DNA from 3 places in the Salinicoccus jeotgali genome. Region 1 is predicted to be linked to each of the others. Evidence: predicted binding sites of a transcription regulator. Region 1 holds the regulator's gene; each other region holds the start of a gene.
The links. Region 1 encodes CtsR, which represses protease genes until heat stress. Its sites were predicted from a motif close to ATGGTCAATAAAGGTCAAACA; they were not measured.
Positions count from the first base shown of each region.

Region 2: the regulator CtsR is predicted to act here: its motif matches at 2,841-2,861, upstream of clpP (ATP-dependent Clp endopeptidase proteolytic subunit ClpP).
Region 3: the regulator CtsR is predicted to act here: its motif matches at 2,192-2,212, upstream of clpB (ATP-dependent chaperone ClpB).

Region 1 is NZ_AP043830.1:2,180,799-2,185,853, forward strand. Features, by position in the region: gene ACZ43I_RS11220 (ATP-dependent Clp protease ATP-binding subunit) at 1-919, opposite strand, end outside; gene ACZ43I_RS11225 (hypothetical protein) at 923-1,951, opposite strand; gene ACZ43I_RS11230 (UvrB/UvrC motif-containing protein) at 1,941-2,459, opposite strand; gene ACZ43I_RS11235 (CtsR family transcriptional regulator) at 2,464-2,931, opposite strand; gene ACZ43I_RS11240 (NupC/NupG family nucleoside CNT transporter) at 3,144-4,355, shown strand; gene ACZ43I_RS11245 (metallophosphoesterase) at 4,493-5,055, shown strand, end outside.
Region 2 is NZ_AP043830.1:418,459-423,513, reverse strand. Features, by position in the region: gene ACZ43I_RS02135 (sugar-binding transcriptional regulator) at 5-1,027, opposite strand; gene ACZ43I_RS02130 (glutaredoxin family protein) at 1,137-1,400, opposite strand; gene ACZ43I_RS02125 (threonine/serine exporter family protein) at 1,403-1,855, opposite strand; gene ACZ43I_RS02120 (threonine/serine exporter family protein) at 1,866-2,651, opposite strand; tRNA gene ACZ43I_RS02115 (tRNA-Arg) at 2,669-2,740, opposite strand; gene clpP (ATP-dependent Clp endopeptidase proteolytic subunit ClpP) at 2,917-3,510, shown strand; gene ACZ43I_RS02105 (TIGR01777 family oxidoreductase) at 3,648-4,562, shown strand; gene whiA (DNA-binding protein WhiA) at 4,601-5,055, opposite strand, start outside.
Region 3 is NZ_AP043830.1:516,561-521,615, forward strand. Features, by position in the region: gene ACZ43I_RS02625 (Cof-type HAD-IIB family hydrolase) at 4-816, opposite strand; gene ACZ43I_RS02630 (metal-sulfur cluster assembly factor) at 926-1,234, shown strand; gene ACZ43I_RS02635 (undecaprenyl-diphosphate phosphatase) at 1,270-2,091, opposite strand; gene clpB (ATP-dependent chaperone ClpB) at 2,260-4,848, shown strand.

The sequences.
Region 1 (5,055 bases):
CACGTGCCAGTGCCGGCTTCAGGATATTGGATGCATCGATTGCACCTTCTGCGCCGCCCGCACCGATCAACGTATGGAGCTCATCGATGAAGAGCACGACGTTGCCGGCCTTATGGATTTCGTCCATCATTTTCTTCATGCGCTCTTCGAATTCACCGCGGTATTTCGTACCCGCAACGACCGTACCCATATCCAATGACATGATACGCTTATCCTTCAGCGTCTCAGGCACTTCATTTTTGACGATGGCCTGTGCCATCCCTTCAGCGATGGCTGTCTTACCGACACCTGCTTCACCGATCAGGACAGGGTTGTTCTTAGTCCTTCTGCTCAGCACCTCGATTACACGGGTGATCTCTTTGGAGCGTCCGATTACCGGATCGAGCATCTCATCACGTGCGATCTGCGTCAGGTCCCGGGCAAGGGAGTCGAGCGTCGGTGTATTGTGATCTTTCTTCAGATTGTCCTTTTGCTGGAATGCGTCCGGATTGCCGAGCATTTTGATGACGGCCGCCCGCGCTTTTGTGATGTTCAAGTCAAGATTGGCCAGCACGCGTGCCGCCACACCTTCGCTCTCCCTTATCAGGCCGAGCAGGAGATGTTCTGTCCCGACGAAATTATGGTGGAGCTTACGTGCTTCGTCCATAGACAGTTCGATCACCTTTTTGGCTCTCGGCGTGTAATGGATGGAAGACGATGGTTCCGTCCCTTCGTTGATCAGGTTGAACACTTCTTCTTTGACCTTCTCTTCTGTGATGTTGAAGGAGACGAGCACTTTTGCCGCGATGCCCTCATTTTCCTTCGCAAGCCCGAGCAGAAGATGTTCTGTCCCGATGTTCGAATGCTTGAGGTTGATCGCTTCTTCCTGTGCATACGCCAATACTTTCTGTGCACGTTCTGTCAGTCGTCCAAATAGCATACTTTATTCCCCTCCTATTAAATATCTCATCATTGTTGCACGCTCTTCTTCAACAGCCTGCTCCAGTGATGTGTATGTGCCTTCTTTATCATTCAGACGCATTTTGATGAATGCCGGCTGGATGAGTTGAATCCATTTCTGGAAATGAAAATGTGGGTGTTCGATCAGACCGAGGTCGATTCCGAACTTGATGTCGCTCAAGCACTTCGCCGCCTCGTTCAAAGACAGCTTATAGGCATGTCCCAAAAGGCCGAGCGAGCGGTGGACCGCATCTTTTACGTCCAGGAGATGTTCATCTTCAAGCCATGAGCGCATCTCAAGTTCCTCTTCGATGATCCTCTGCTTCAGTTCATCCAGGGTGGTGATGATCTCTTCCTCCGTCTGCCCGAGCGTCAACTGGTTGGACAGCTGATAGATATGGCCGAGCGGTACGGAACCCTCTCCATATATTCCCCTTAATACGAACCCGAAACGGCTCAAATTTCCAGCCATGCGCTGGATGCGTTTGCTTGAAGTGAGTGCCGGGAGATGCAGCATCACAGACGCCCGGAGACCTGTGCCGACATTCGTCGGACATGCTGTCAGATAACCGTACCGCTCATCAAAGGCGTAGTCCAGTTCGTGTTCGATCCGGTCATCTATATCGTTGGCCTTCCGGTAGATGTCCATCATGGACTGGCATGACCCCATCGCCTGGATGCGCAGATGGTCTTCTTCATTCACCATGACGGAGATCGACTCATCTTCACTGGTGTAGTTCTTCAGTCCTTGCTTGGTGAACAGCGGACTCACCAGATGCTTCTCGACAAGCAGCGCCTTGTCCTCAAATTTAAGGTCCGCCATATCCTTCTGGTCATACCCTTCAAGTACCCCGTCCAGAAGCTCCAGGATCTGCTCGATCCCACTGCTGTTCTGCATCATATGGGGGTAGGGGATATGGTCGATGTTGCGTGCCAGGCGGATGCGGGTCGACATTTCGACCGGCTGCTCTTTTACATCATGCATCCATGGGCTGATGTTTTTATATTCCATCGTCTTCACCCGCCTTTTCCAAAGCGCGTATCTCATCTCTGACGACGGCCGCTTCCTCGAATTCCTGGGTATCGATGAGCGCCTGGAGCTTGGCTTTCAACTGCTCCATCTTACGCTTCGTCTTCAAGTATTCCTTCGACTTCTCCGGTATCTTGCCGACATGCTCAGTCTGGTTGGCCTGCACACGGGCTACGATATCCGGCAGACGTGCCTCGAATGTGCGGTAGCAATCGGGACAACCGAATTTCCCGGACTGGACGATGCTGTTCAATGTCGATCCGCAAGTGCTGCACTGCAGCGTTTTTTTCTGCTGCTGATGCAACGCAGGCTGTTGGGACAGAGATTGGAGCAGTTTCTGGATGTTGAAGGTGTCATCCGGATAGCTGAAATCATTCTCGAATGAGGCATTGGCACATTGTTCGCATAGGAACCGCTCGCTCTTCTCCAGTCCATCGCCTTTCGATATATGGATGCTTGCTTCCCTTTCGTTGCATGACTCACACTTCATTCCATCACTCCTCACTGTATAGGATGACATCCATCACCCTCTTGAGTATCTTCGCCCGCAAGCGATCCCGGTACGGCAGCTCGAGCATCAATGTCTCACGGTCCATTACAGCACTTATGATCTTCGCCTCTTTTTGCGTCACCACTTCGTTTTCATACAACGACTGGATGATATGTTTGGCATTCTGCTGCGACAGTTGCTCCCCGACCAGCCGCTTCAGATGGGCAAGGTATTCCGCTTTGGAATGCGTCTCGACTTTAGTGATCCGTATATACCCGCCGCCGCCTCTTTTACTCTCCACAGTGTAACCGTGCTCGTTGGTAAAGCGCGTCTTTATTACGTAGTTCAGCTGCGAAGGCACACAATCGAACTTTTCTGCGATGTGCGCACGTTTTATTTCGACGACCTCAGTGCCGGACTCCTCTATCAGCTTTTTGAGGTACTGTTCAATTATATCTGACATGTTACGCATTTCATCACCTCTTTTGACCTTCTTTGACTTTGATTATATAGGCTGTGAATCAATATAGCAAATGGAAAGTTTCATGGATTCGCCCTTTATTTCTGTAAACGTTTGCATTATAATTAACCAGGATACATATCCATCGTTCCAGACGCATACAGTCATTCATTCAGACTACGGTAATATAATGGCTTAAAAAATAACTCTACGAGGTGAAAATATTGAATATTCTAATGGGAATAATCGGTATCCTGTTTACATTCTTCCTGGCTTGGCTCGTCAGCAGCAACCGTAAGCTTGCGTTCAAGAAATGGAAGAACATCGTAATACTGCTTGCGCTCCAATTGGTTTTTGCATTTATCCTCCTATCCACCGGCGCAGGCCAGTTCGTCATAGAAGGTCTGGCCAATGGGTTCAACGCCCTGCTCGGATTCGCAGCTGAAGGGGTCGGCTTCGTCATGGGCGACTTGATGGTAGGGGAAGATGGCGGCGTCGCTGACGTGTTCTTCTTCAACGTCCTGCTTCCGATCATCGTCATCTCCGCCCTGATCGGTATACTGCAGTATACGAAGATCCTGCCACTCATCATCCGCGGGCTCGGCATACTGCTTACAAAAGTGACCGGAATGGGTTATCTCGAGTCCTACAACGGAGCTGCATCCATGCTCCTTGGACAATCAGAAGTGTTCATTTCATTGAAGAACCAATTGCCGCACCTGCCGAAACACCGTCTCTATACGCTCTCGGCACAGGCAATGAGTTCAGTATCACTCTCCATCGTCGGCGCCTACATGACCATGCTCGATCCGCAGTATGTCGTAACGGCGATCGTCCTTAACCTGTTCGGTACTTACGTGATTGTGCACATACTCAATCCATACGACGTAACCGACGCTGAAGATGAGGCCGATGTCGATGACAATCCGGATGCCGGCAAATCATTCTTCCAGATTCTCGGCGACTACATCATGGACGGTGCCAAAGTCGCGATGACCGTTGCGGCCATGCTGATCGGTTACATCGCATTGATTGCGATTCTGAACCAGGTCTTCCTGCTCATCCCGGGCATGGAAATCACCTTCCAGGACGTGCTCGGCTACATCTTCATGCCGCTCGCATTCCTTATCGGAATCCCTTGGTCTGAAGCGCAACAGGCAGGTAGCCTGATGGCGACAAAACTCATCACAAATGAGTTCGTGGCCATGCTCGACTATACCGCGATAGCAGATGATTTCAGCAGAAAATCACAGGCGATGATTTCAGTATTCCTTGTGTCATTCGCCAACTTCTCAAGTATCGGCATCATTGCAGGCTCTGTTAAGGGACTGCATGATGGAAGCGGCAATAAAGTCGCCACCTTCGGCTTGAAGCTCGTCTACGGGGCATCCCTCGTCAGTGTGCTGACAGCTGCGGTAGTCGGTATATTCGCTTAATAGACATAATTTATATGCATACAAAAGAGGCAGGCCATATGGCCTGCCTTCTTCATTTCCATGGGTACTTCAGTTGACTTTGGTTGAGGAATTACCTGATACTGCCTATGAGATAAAAATTTGATGGAGCGATTAATATGAGAATAGGCATCATTGCAGATCTGCATATCGATCGTAGGCAGACACGCTATACAATCCAGGATTTTGAACATGTACTGACACAGGAAATCCACAAACAGAAAATAGAACTGCTGCTCATTGCAGGCGACATAGCCAGCGATTACCGCATCACCCTTGAGTTCGTCTATACGCTTATGGACAGGACAGGGATTGATATCCGCTTCGTCCCCGGCAACCATGATTACTGGCAACCCGAAGCGGGCAATATATCCACCCCCGAAATCCATCAGCTCTATAAGGAAGACCCAACCAGCGTGATAGACGCCCCACTGATTATAAATGACCAGTGGGCCATCGTCGGCAATAGCGGATGGTATGACTATTCCTACGCAGACCCGAGGTTTTCCCGGGAAAAGATCGCAACGGGCAAGTTCTCCGGCGGCACCTGGCAGGATAAGATCCGCGCCAACTGGTCAATGGACGATCCGGCGGTATCGAAAGCATTCGCTGAATCCGCAAAACAGGACCTCGAACGCGTCGGCGACCGCAACATCATCCTAATGACGCACGTCGTCACCCA
Region 2 (5,055 bases), 520 kb from region 1:
TTAATCAATCATTCTTCAACAAAAATTCCCCGATGGCTTCATCGATGAACAGAATAGTGTTCTTCGGAGCCACCTTCATATACGCACGGACTGCTTCCTTCTTGCTGCTTCCACCTGCCACTGCAAATATCGCTTTCTTCGATGCAAGGTCTTCCAACTGGATGCCGATGGTTTTGACCTTACGGACGATATCCCCCTCAGCGTTGAAATAGTAGCCAAAGGTTTCACCAACTGCACAATCGGCTTCCAGTCGGGAGAGGGTGGCGGCTTCCACATTTCTGCGACGCGCCATCATGAATGCTTCGCCGATGCCGTGCATGACATAGTCGGAACGGCGGTTGAGCTCGGCAATTTCTTTGATGGATGGCTCATCCTTCAAAGATTCATATGCCGAATCTCCTACACTATCAGGCGCATAGAGGACCCGGTGCTCACCGCCCGTCGCTTTTGCAAGACGGCTTGCAATCGAGTTCGCCTGGTTGCCCACTTCTTCACCAAGTCCACCCCGAGCCGAAACGAATAAAAGTTTCTCCGCTGCTGGTTTCAGATATTGGCTTACATTGGCCATCGTCGAACCACCTGCCACGGAAATGATGGCATTGTCGAAAACCATCTTTTGGAGTTCTTCGGCCATGAGTTGGGAAAGCTCCTGCTGGAGCTCGGGATCCTCATCGGCATCCCCACGGATGATATGGCAACCTTGCAGGTTATATTGCTGCTGAAGCTTAAGGGCCAGCCCGGAACGTCGATCAAGTGTTGTCATGAACGGTGAAAGTTCATCCAATACCTCAATACCCGTTTGGGAAATCGATATTCCTTTTTTATCGATATCGATCAGATCCAAATCATGTAATGCATCGACTTCCTTACGTAAAACCCTCTCGGTCATATTAAGTTGCTTTGCAAGTGGGCGTCGACCTATCGGTTGATAGGTCCTGATTTGTTTCAGGATAGTTGAACGCTTCTGCAATTCCGACACTACTTCCGGTGCGATACGCTTCTGGATGTCTAAAAGTTTTTGCCACATGAGTTTCGATACCTCACCATCATGAGACGTATTGCGTCCCACTCGGGACAAAAATAATTACATTCTAAATATATCATAAATATTCAAGAATGCAATTATTCCGCTTCAGCTATTTTATTGTACCCAAATACTCCTTGAGGTAATCATAGACATAGACAAAATCAATGATGCCTTCTTGAATCACCTGACTTTTATGGCACAAGACCGGGACGCGCATCATGTAGACTTCCTGCAGGGCATCGTCTTCATCGATATCTATCGCCGTCATCTTGACATCGCTATACCTCAATTCAGACAAGGCAAGCTTGATCTGCTCCATCCCTTCATCACAAAGCGGACATCTGTCCCTCGTATAATATACCAATTCGAGCATACTCATACCTCTTTCTTCTTCAATTTCTTCCTGATAGTCTGCAGAACCTGATCCGACATTTCTGTACTGATGATGCCGGTTGCGATCGCCAAGGAAATCAGTGCTGCTTCAAATCCATACTCGAGGGCCATCATATATTCCTGCAGCACAATCTGCCGCATTGAATCGTATGCCATACCTCCTGGAACAAGTGGGATGATTCCGCATGTAATATACAGGATAACAGGCATTTTTTGACTTCTCGAATTCAAGAGTGCCACTGCTGATAGAACGAGGGCGCTGATATAAGATGCAAGAACAAGGTCGACGCCCCCTTCCCTCAATATATAGAACACCATCCAACCGACTGCGCCTGTCAGCCCACATCTGATGATGGCGGCCCTTGGCGCATTGAAAAGTATGCCGAATCCTGCAGAAGCGAAAAAGCTAAGGATGAATTGATACAGATAAATCATCAGCATCCTCCTAGATCATCAAAAATACAAGGCCCACCCCAGCACCGATCGCAATGGCTGTCAGTGCTGCTTCAGTCCCCTTCATGATACCAGCCATCAAATGTCCCCGGATCATTTCGCGTATTGCATTTGTAATGAGGACACCGGGCACGAGCGGCATTACACTGGCGATGATGATGGTATCGAGCATAGTGCCAAAACCCGTATCGACAAAAATTATGGCTGTCAGTGCGATATATAGGGAGGCAAAGAATTCTGTAAAGAATTTGACTTTAGTGTAGCGGAGGATACCCTCCATTATAAAGACTCCCCCTGCGCCACCGACGAAGGCAGCGGGGAGATCGGCCACTACACCATCGAACAGCAGCAGGAACATCATTCCAATGATACCGCCCGATAATATAGTCAGCCAAAATGGAAAAAACCTGCTGTCGTGAATCGCCTCCATCCGGCGCAAAGCCTGATCAAGAGGCATACCGGCGGAAATGCGCCTCGAAAGTTCATTCACTGCCACAACCTTCTCCAAGTTGTTCGCCCTTTCTTCAATACGCAGCGTCTGAGTCAATGCATAATCATTCAAGGAAAAAATAATGACCGTGGGAGTTGCGAAAACTTGAGCATTTTCTATACCGTAACTGGATGCGATTCGCATCATCGTATCCTCTATACGGTAAGTTTCCGCTCCACTTTCCAACAGCATCTTGCCACAATTGATAACGATATAAAAAACATCGCGTACAAAATTTTCGCTAAGGACTTTTTCTGGAGCTTCTATGATCTCAAGTTCGCCACTCACACGGCCACCTCTATTTACACCCCCGGAGAGGATCGAACTCCCATCTCAAGAACCGGAATCTTACGTGTTATCCATTACACCACGGGGGTATGATAAAATTAATATCATTCTTCATAAAGCCTTATTTAGTATAGCAATAAACTTGAATAAATTAAAGGCCTAATTTAATCTTTATACCACAAACGTTTTCTTTTGACCTTATTTGACTAATGTGGTATAAATGAATTAGCCAATTAAGAGTACTATAATATCAGGAGGTAACACAATGAATTTAATCCCTACAGTTATTGAACAGACGAACCGCGGAGAACGCGCCTATGACATCTATTCCAGGTTGCTTAAAGATAGGATCATCATGATTGGTACGGGCATCGATGACAACGTGGCAAACTCCGTTGTCAGCCAGCTGCTTTTCCTGCAAGCTCAAGACCCAGAAAAAGATATCTTCCTCTATATCAACTCTCCTGGCGGCAGTGTGACTGCAGGCATGGCGATCTATGATACAATCCAGCACATCAAACCTGATGTACAGACAATCTGTCTTGGCATGGCCGCTTCAATGGGTTCATTCCTGCTTGCGGCAGGGGCAAAAGGTAAGCGCTTCGCTCTGCCGAACGCTGAAGTGATGATTCACCAGCCACTTGGTGGTGCGCAAGGTCAGGCTACAGAAATTGAAATAGCAGCCAAGCATATATTGAGAACACGCGAAAAACTCAACAAGATCCTTGCGGAGCGCACGGGTCAAACTCTCGATAAGATTGAAACAGATACTGACCGCGACTTCTTTATGACAGCAGAAGAAGCTAAAGAATATGGCTTAGTTGACGACGTAATGGAGCCTGAAAAATTACAGGGCTAAAAATATTGGAAAAGGGATGGAATATTGATTCCATCCCTTTTTTTAATTGCTTCATTTCATAACTCTTGGCAAAATTTTAAATTTCCGGATTATCATCACTACAGACAGGCTATAATGGTATTAAGGAGCGTGATGACATGAATGTATTAATTACAGGTGGATCTGGTTTTGTAGGATCAAGACTGACAAAAATTCTCCAGGAAGAGAATGATCATGTGTATATATTGACGCGGAGTGACAGAAAATCGGAACATCCTTTCGTACACTTCATTAAATACAATCCTGACGACCCGTCAGACGACAGTTGGATGCAGGATTTACCTTTAAAAGTCGATATCATCTATAACCTGGCGGGGGCCTCACTCCAAGAGAAATGGACAGATTCCCACAAAGCAGCCATCTACGAATCCAGAATGAAAGTGACCCGCATGTTGCGGATGTGGGCTGAGCAGGCCGAAATCACACCTCAGGTCCTCGTGAATGCCAGTGCAATCGGCTATTATCCAGTCAGCGAGAATGTCCAATATGATGAAGGTGATGCCTTTGTCGAACACGATTTCCTATCCGAAGTAGTTGTGGCGTGGGAGGCTGAAGCCAGGAAGTTTGAAGCTCTCGGAACCCGTACCGTCTTCACGCGGTTTGGCCTGATCCTCGATAAGGACGAAGGTGCCCTCCCTAAAATGGCCCTGCCATATAAGATGGGCGTGGGCGGCCCCATCGGAAGCGGAAACCAATGGTACAGTTGGATCCATATAGAGGATTTGTTGAATGCGCTGTTGTTCGTGGGCGTGCATTCGGAAATTTCAGGTCCGGTCAATCTTACCGCCCCAATGCCACTCAGACAAAAGCATTTCTCCAAATATTTGAGCACTGCACTCGGAAAACCTGACTTTTTCCATACCCCTTCTTTTCTGATCGAGAAGCTTTTGGGTGAACAGTCCATGCTTATATTGAAAGGCCAGTACGTGCTCCCGGAAGTACTGATGGAAAATGATTATAAATTCCTCTTTCCTACACTGGAAATCGCACTTGAAGATCTATATGAACTATAAAATGAAGAAAGCGTGCACTCTAGTGCACGCTTTCTTCATTAAAAGGTGATTTCTTCACCGCTTCTCACCTGATCCGCTATCTTATCCAGTTTCCTTAGGCGATGATTCACCCCAGACTTCGATATCGGACCTGTCGACATCATCTCCCCCAGCTCCTTTAAGGAAACTTCCTGGTGCTCAACCCTCAATCTTGCGATTTCCCTAAGGCGTTCAGGCAGCTCTTCAAGCCCTATCTCTGAGGCGATGAAATTGATGTTCTCAACTTGACGCATTGCAGCGCTGATTGTTTTGTTCAAGTTTGCTGTTTCACAGTTCACCAGTCGATTCACAGAATTGCGCATATCCCTGACAATCCGTATATCTTCAAATTTCAAAAGTGCCTGGTATCCACCAATCAGGCTAAGGAATTCTGCAATCTTCTCGGCTTCCTTAAGATAGGTGATGTAGCCGCGCTTTCTTTCAATGAATTTCGCATTCAGCTCATAGCCGTTCA
Region 3 (5,055 bases), 620 kb from region 1:
CTTTTATAGACGTAATTTGAAAAAATCATTCAGAAATTGTCCGATGCCGTCATTGTTGTTTGTGTCTGCCGCATAATCAGCTGCATCCTGTATTTCTTTTATGGCGTTGCCCATAGCCACGCCATGTTCGGCATATTTGATCATTTCGGTATCATTGTCCTCATCGCCGAATGCAATGATGTTTTTCTGGTCGATGCCCATGTAGCCACGAACATAATTGACGCCGACTGCTTTGTTGATGCCTTTTTTGACGATTTCTATTACAGGGTAGGGTGCACCCCAGCGCCGATGTTCGATGGTATCCGCAAAAAGGTCATCAAGTGCTTGTCTGATGTTCGGCACTTCAGGCTCTTCTGCCTGAATCAGTATTGTGGTCGGCCCCGATTCGATGGTCTGAGTAAGGTCACCAATCCTTATCTCCGGGTTGCCCATGCTGAAGGCTTCAAAGAGTACTTCATCATGATAGTGGAGATAGACGTTGTCCTTGACTTCAGCAATGATGTTCTGGATGTTGAGGTCAGGCACCCGGCGCACTATCTCCTGGGCGACTTCGAGATCGAGTTCCTCGTGGACCGTCCGGAAATAGAGGTCGCTTGGATGATGGACGAACGCTCCGTTGAAGTTGACAATAGGAGTGGTCATATCCAGTTCCCTGTAGTAGGGTTCGCTCGCCCTGTAGGGACGGCCGGTCGATATCATCAGTTCATGCCCCTTCTTCTTAAGTTCGAGCAGGACCTTTTTGGTAAATGGGCTGATCTCTTTTTCGTCCGTCAGCAATGTGCCATCAAGGTCGAGACATATAAGATGTTTTTCCATTATGCAAAATCTCCTTGTTAATATTCATAAAACTATCATATCATTTATGTTTATCTAGTGCGGTTTTTTTGATATATTAATAGTATATACTCTGGAAGGAGTGAGATAAATGGATAAAATGATGGAAGAAAGCATGATGGGCGCACTCGAGAACGTGATCGACCCTGAACTTGGCATCGATATAGTCAACCTTGGCTTGGTCTACGGCGTACATCTCGATGAAGATGGCAATGCTGGTGTCGAGATGACATTGACTTCAATGGGCTGTCCGATGGGGCCGCAGATTGTCGATTCAGTCAAACAGGCACTTTCGGAATTGCCGGAAGTGGAAGAGACTGAAGTCAACATCGTCTGGAACCCACCATGGGATAAAGATAAAATGAGCCGTTACGCGAAAATCGCGCTCGGTGTCAGCTAAAGGCATGAAAAAAGCACTCGTCAGAGTGCTTTTTTTTATGCAACGAGATGGTAGATGATGGCGAACGCACCGATTGCGAAACAATAGTAGCTGAAAAGTGCGAGATTGCCTTTTTCCATGATGTTCTGCAACCATTTCAATGCAATATAAGTCGCTATCATACTGGAGATGAAAGCCAGCAGGTAAGGGATCCATAACGCAGACAGATTCGGATCGTTGACGAGGTCGTCGACCGAGATCAGTGCTGTTCCGAGGGAGACGGGGATATAGAGCAGGAAGACAAAACGCAGAGCATTCTTCTGGTTCATGCCGACCGCCATGGCACCGACGAGTGTTGCGCCGCTGCGGCTGATGCCGGGCATGAGTGCCACACACTGCGCCGCCCCGACGATGATGGCGTCCCGGAAGCGGATATCCCCGTCCTTCTTCTGACCACGCTTATTTTTGATGAACCAGAGGGCAAGGCCTGTGACAAGCAGCATGAAGCCGACTGTCAGCATGGAGACGTTATCTCCGATGATATCCTTCAGGAGAATACCCAGAATGCCGACCGGGATGGTGGCGATGATGAGGTAGAGGACATAGCGGAAATCCTCTGCCGCCTCTTCATCACGTGCCCCTTTAAAAATGAAGCGCGACAAGTTGACGATGATTTCAGTGATGTCCGCCCTGTATATGTAGAGGACTGCGATAAGGGATGCTGTATTAAGCAATATTTCAAAGGAAAGTCCTTTGGCTTCGACTCCGAGCAATTCACGTGCAATGACAAGATGGCCACTCGATGAAACGGGTATCGGCTCGGTGAAACCCTGAAGCAGGCCAAGAAAGATATAGCGTATAAGTTCAATGATATCCAAAACTGTCCCTCCTAAAATTCCTATACTATAATATAGAATAAATTCGCTCTAAAAGCCATCAATTGCTTGAAAAATGAATGCATAGGTGTATAATATAGTTAAGGTCAAAAAAGGTCAAACACTACTTAAGAACACTGCCACGGCAGATTTTAAAAAGAGGTGAAACATATGGATATCAACAGAATGACTTATACCGTGCAATCGGTTATAGAACAGGCGCAATCCATTTCGGTTGATCTGAAGCTGCAGTCGATTGAATCGGAAGCATTGATGAAGGCTATGCTGACAGTGGATGAAAGCATGGCCAAGGATGTATTGGAGAGGGCGTCCATCAATACCGGTGAAATCATTGCACAGTATGATGAAAAATTGAAGAAGTACAATGTCGTCAAAGGCGACAATGTGCAGTACGGACAATATATGTCGAGCGGCTTTTCCCAGGTGATGGACCGCGCCGAAAAAATCATGACGGAAATGAAGGATGAGTACGTCTCCATCGAACATGTCCTGCTCGCAGGCATGGAAAAGGAACAGATATTGAAGGAAGCAGTCGGCAATAAGGTGGAAGTGATCAAAGAAATCATCAATAAAGCAAGAGGGGGAAACCATGTGACCACACAAAACCCGGAAGTGCAGTACGAAGCGCTTGAAAAATACGGTCGTGACCTCGTCGAAGAAGTCAGGAACGGGAATGTAGACCCCGTAATCGGCCGGGATGAGGAAATCCGCAACTCCATACGCATACTGAGCCGCAAGCGCAAAAATAACCCGGTGCTCATCGGAGAGCCGGGAGTCGGTAAAACAGCCATCGTCGAAGGCCTGGCCCAGCGCATCGTACGCAAGGATGTGCCGGACAGCCTGCTCGACAAGACAATCTTCGAACTCGATTTATCAGCATTGGTGGCAGGCGCAAAATACCGCGGTGAATTTGAAGAGCGCCTTAAAGCAGTCCTGAAAGAAGTGAAGGAGTCAGAAGGGCGCATCATCCTGTTCATAGACGAGATCCATATGCTCGTCGGTGCAGGTAAGACCGAAGGGGCGATGGACGCCGGCAATATGCTAAAACCCATGCTTGCACGCGGCGAACTGCACTGCATCGGTGCGACCACACTGAATGAATACCGTGAGTACATCGAGAAAGACTCGGCCCTGGAACGCCGCTTCCAAAAGGTACAGGTGCCGGAACCTGATGTGGAGGATACCATTTCCATACTGCGTGGCCTTAAGGAACGCTACGAAGTGCATCATGGCGTCAGAATCACGGACCGCGCCCTGGTAGCTGCAGCAGAACTATCCGATCGCTATATTACAGACCGCTTCCTGCCGGACAAGGCGATCGACCTGATGGATCAGGCAAGCGCCACAATCAGAACTGAAATGGGTTCCAATCCGACGGAACTCGATCAGATAAACCGTCGTGTAATGCAGCTTGAAATTGAGGAACAGGCACTTAAATCGGAAGATGATGCGGTTTCCAAAAACCGTCTGATAGAACTTCAGAAGGAGCTGTCGGAAGTGCGCGAGGAGCAGCAGACATTGGCTCAGCGCGTCCAACGTGAAAAGGACCAGATTCAAAAAGTGAACGACAAGCGTGAAGAAGTCGACAGGGTCCGCCAGGAACTGGAAGAAGCGGAAAATAACTATGAGCTTGAAAAAGCTGCAGAACTGCGCCATGGGAGATTGCCGCAACTCGAGAAGGAGCTGGATGCACTGGCAGAAGCGTTGCAGGAAGAAAGTGCCGGTGAGAACCGCATCATCCGCGAAGTCGTCACAGAAGATGAGATAGGATATATCGTCAGCCAATGGACGGGTATTCCAGTATCGAAGCTTGTCGAAACCGAAAAGGACAAGCTACTGAAACTTGCAGATATCCTGCATGAACGGGTTGTCGGCCAGGATGAAGCGGTCGATCTCGTATCCGATGCAGTCATCCGTGCCCGGGCAGGCATTAAAGACCCGAACCGCCCAATCGGCAGCTTCCTCTTCCTCGGACCGACAGGTGTGGGTAAGACCGAGCTTGCAAAAACCCTTGCGGCAACGATGTTCGATTCAGAGAAGCACATGATACGGATCGATATGAGTGAATATATGGAAAAACACGCCGTCTCCAGATTAATTGGTGCCCCGCCTGGATATATCGGACATGAAGAAGGTGGACAATTGACCGAAGCAATAAGGCGTCAACCGTATTCCGTAATATTGCTCGATGAAGTCGAGAAAGCGCACAGTGATGTATTCAATATTCTGCTCCAGCTGCTTGATGAAGGCCGACTCACAGATTCCAAGGGCCGTTCTGTTGATTTCAGGAATACAATCATCATCATGACTTCAAATATCGGCTCGAACCATCTGCTCGATACAGTGGTTGAAGAAGGTGAGATTTCAGAGGATACTAAACAGATTGTCATGCGTGAAGTGCATCAATACTTCAAACCTGAAATAATCAACCGGATGGATGATATAGTCATCTTTACACCACTGTCCCGAGAAGATATGAAACTGATCACGCAGAAATTGCTTGAAGATCTGAACCGGCGTCTTGATGATCAGCATATGACCATCGAAGTCACCGAAGCGGTCAAAGATTGGATCTCAGAGGAAGCCTACGAACCGCAATTCGGTGCAAGGCCACTTAAACGGTTTATCCAGAGGCACATAGAGACACCACTCGCAAGAAAACTCATTGCAGCCGACTTAAGTGAAGGACTCCATGTCAAGATCGATTACGATGATGACGGATTAAAATTTGATATGTAATTGAACGCACTCCCCGAGGGGGTGCTTTTTTTATGGAACAATTTCAATGACAAAGGTCCAGCTTGAAAAGCTAGTAGTGATAGACGTTGCAGGGGACAATCGATACTTAAGGAGCACTTATTGAATTTGACAGGAAAACTCAGTTCTGTATACTAAAAATGTACAACTTACATGGCAGAATAATCCAAATAATTATTAGGAGGAAAT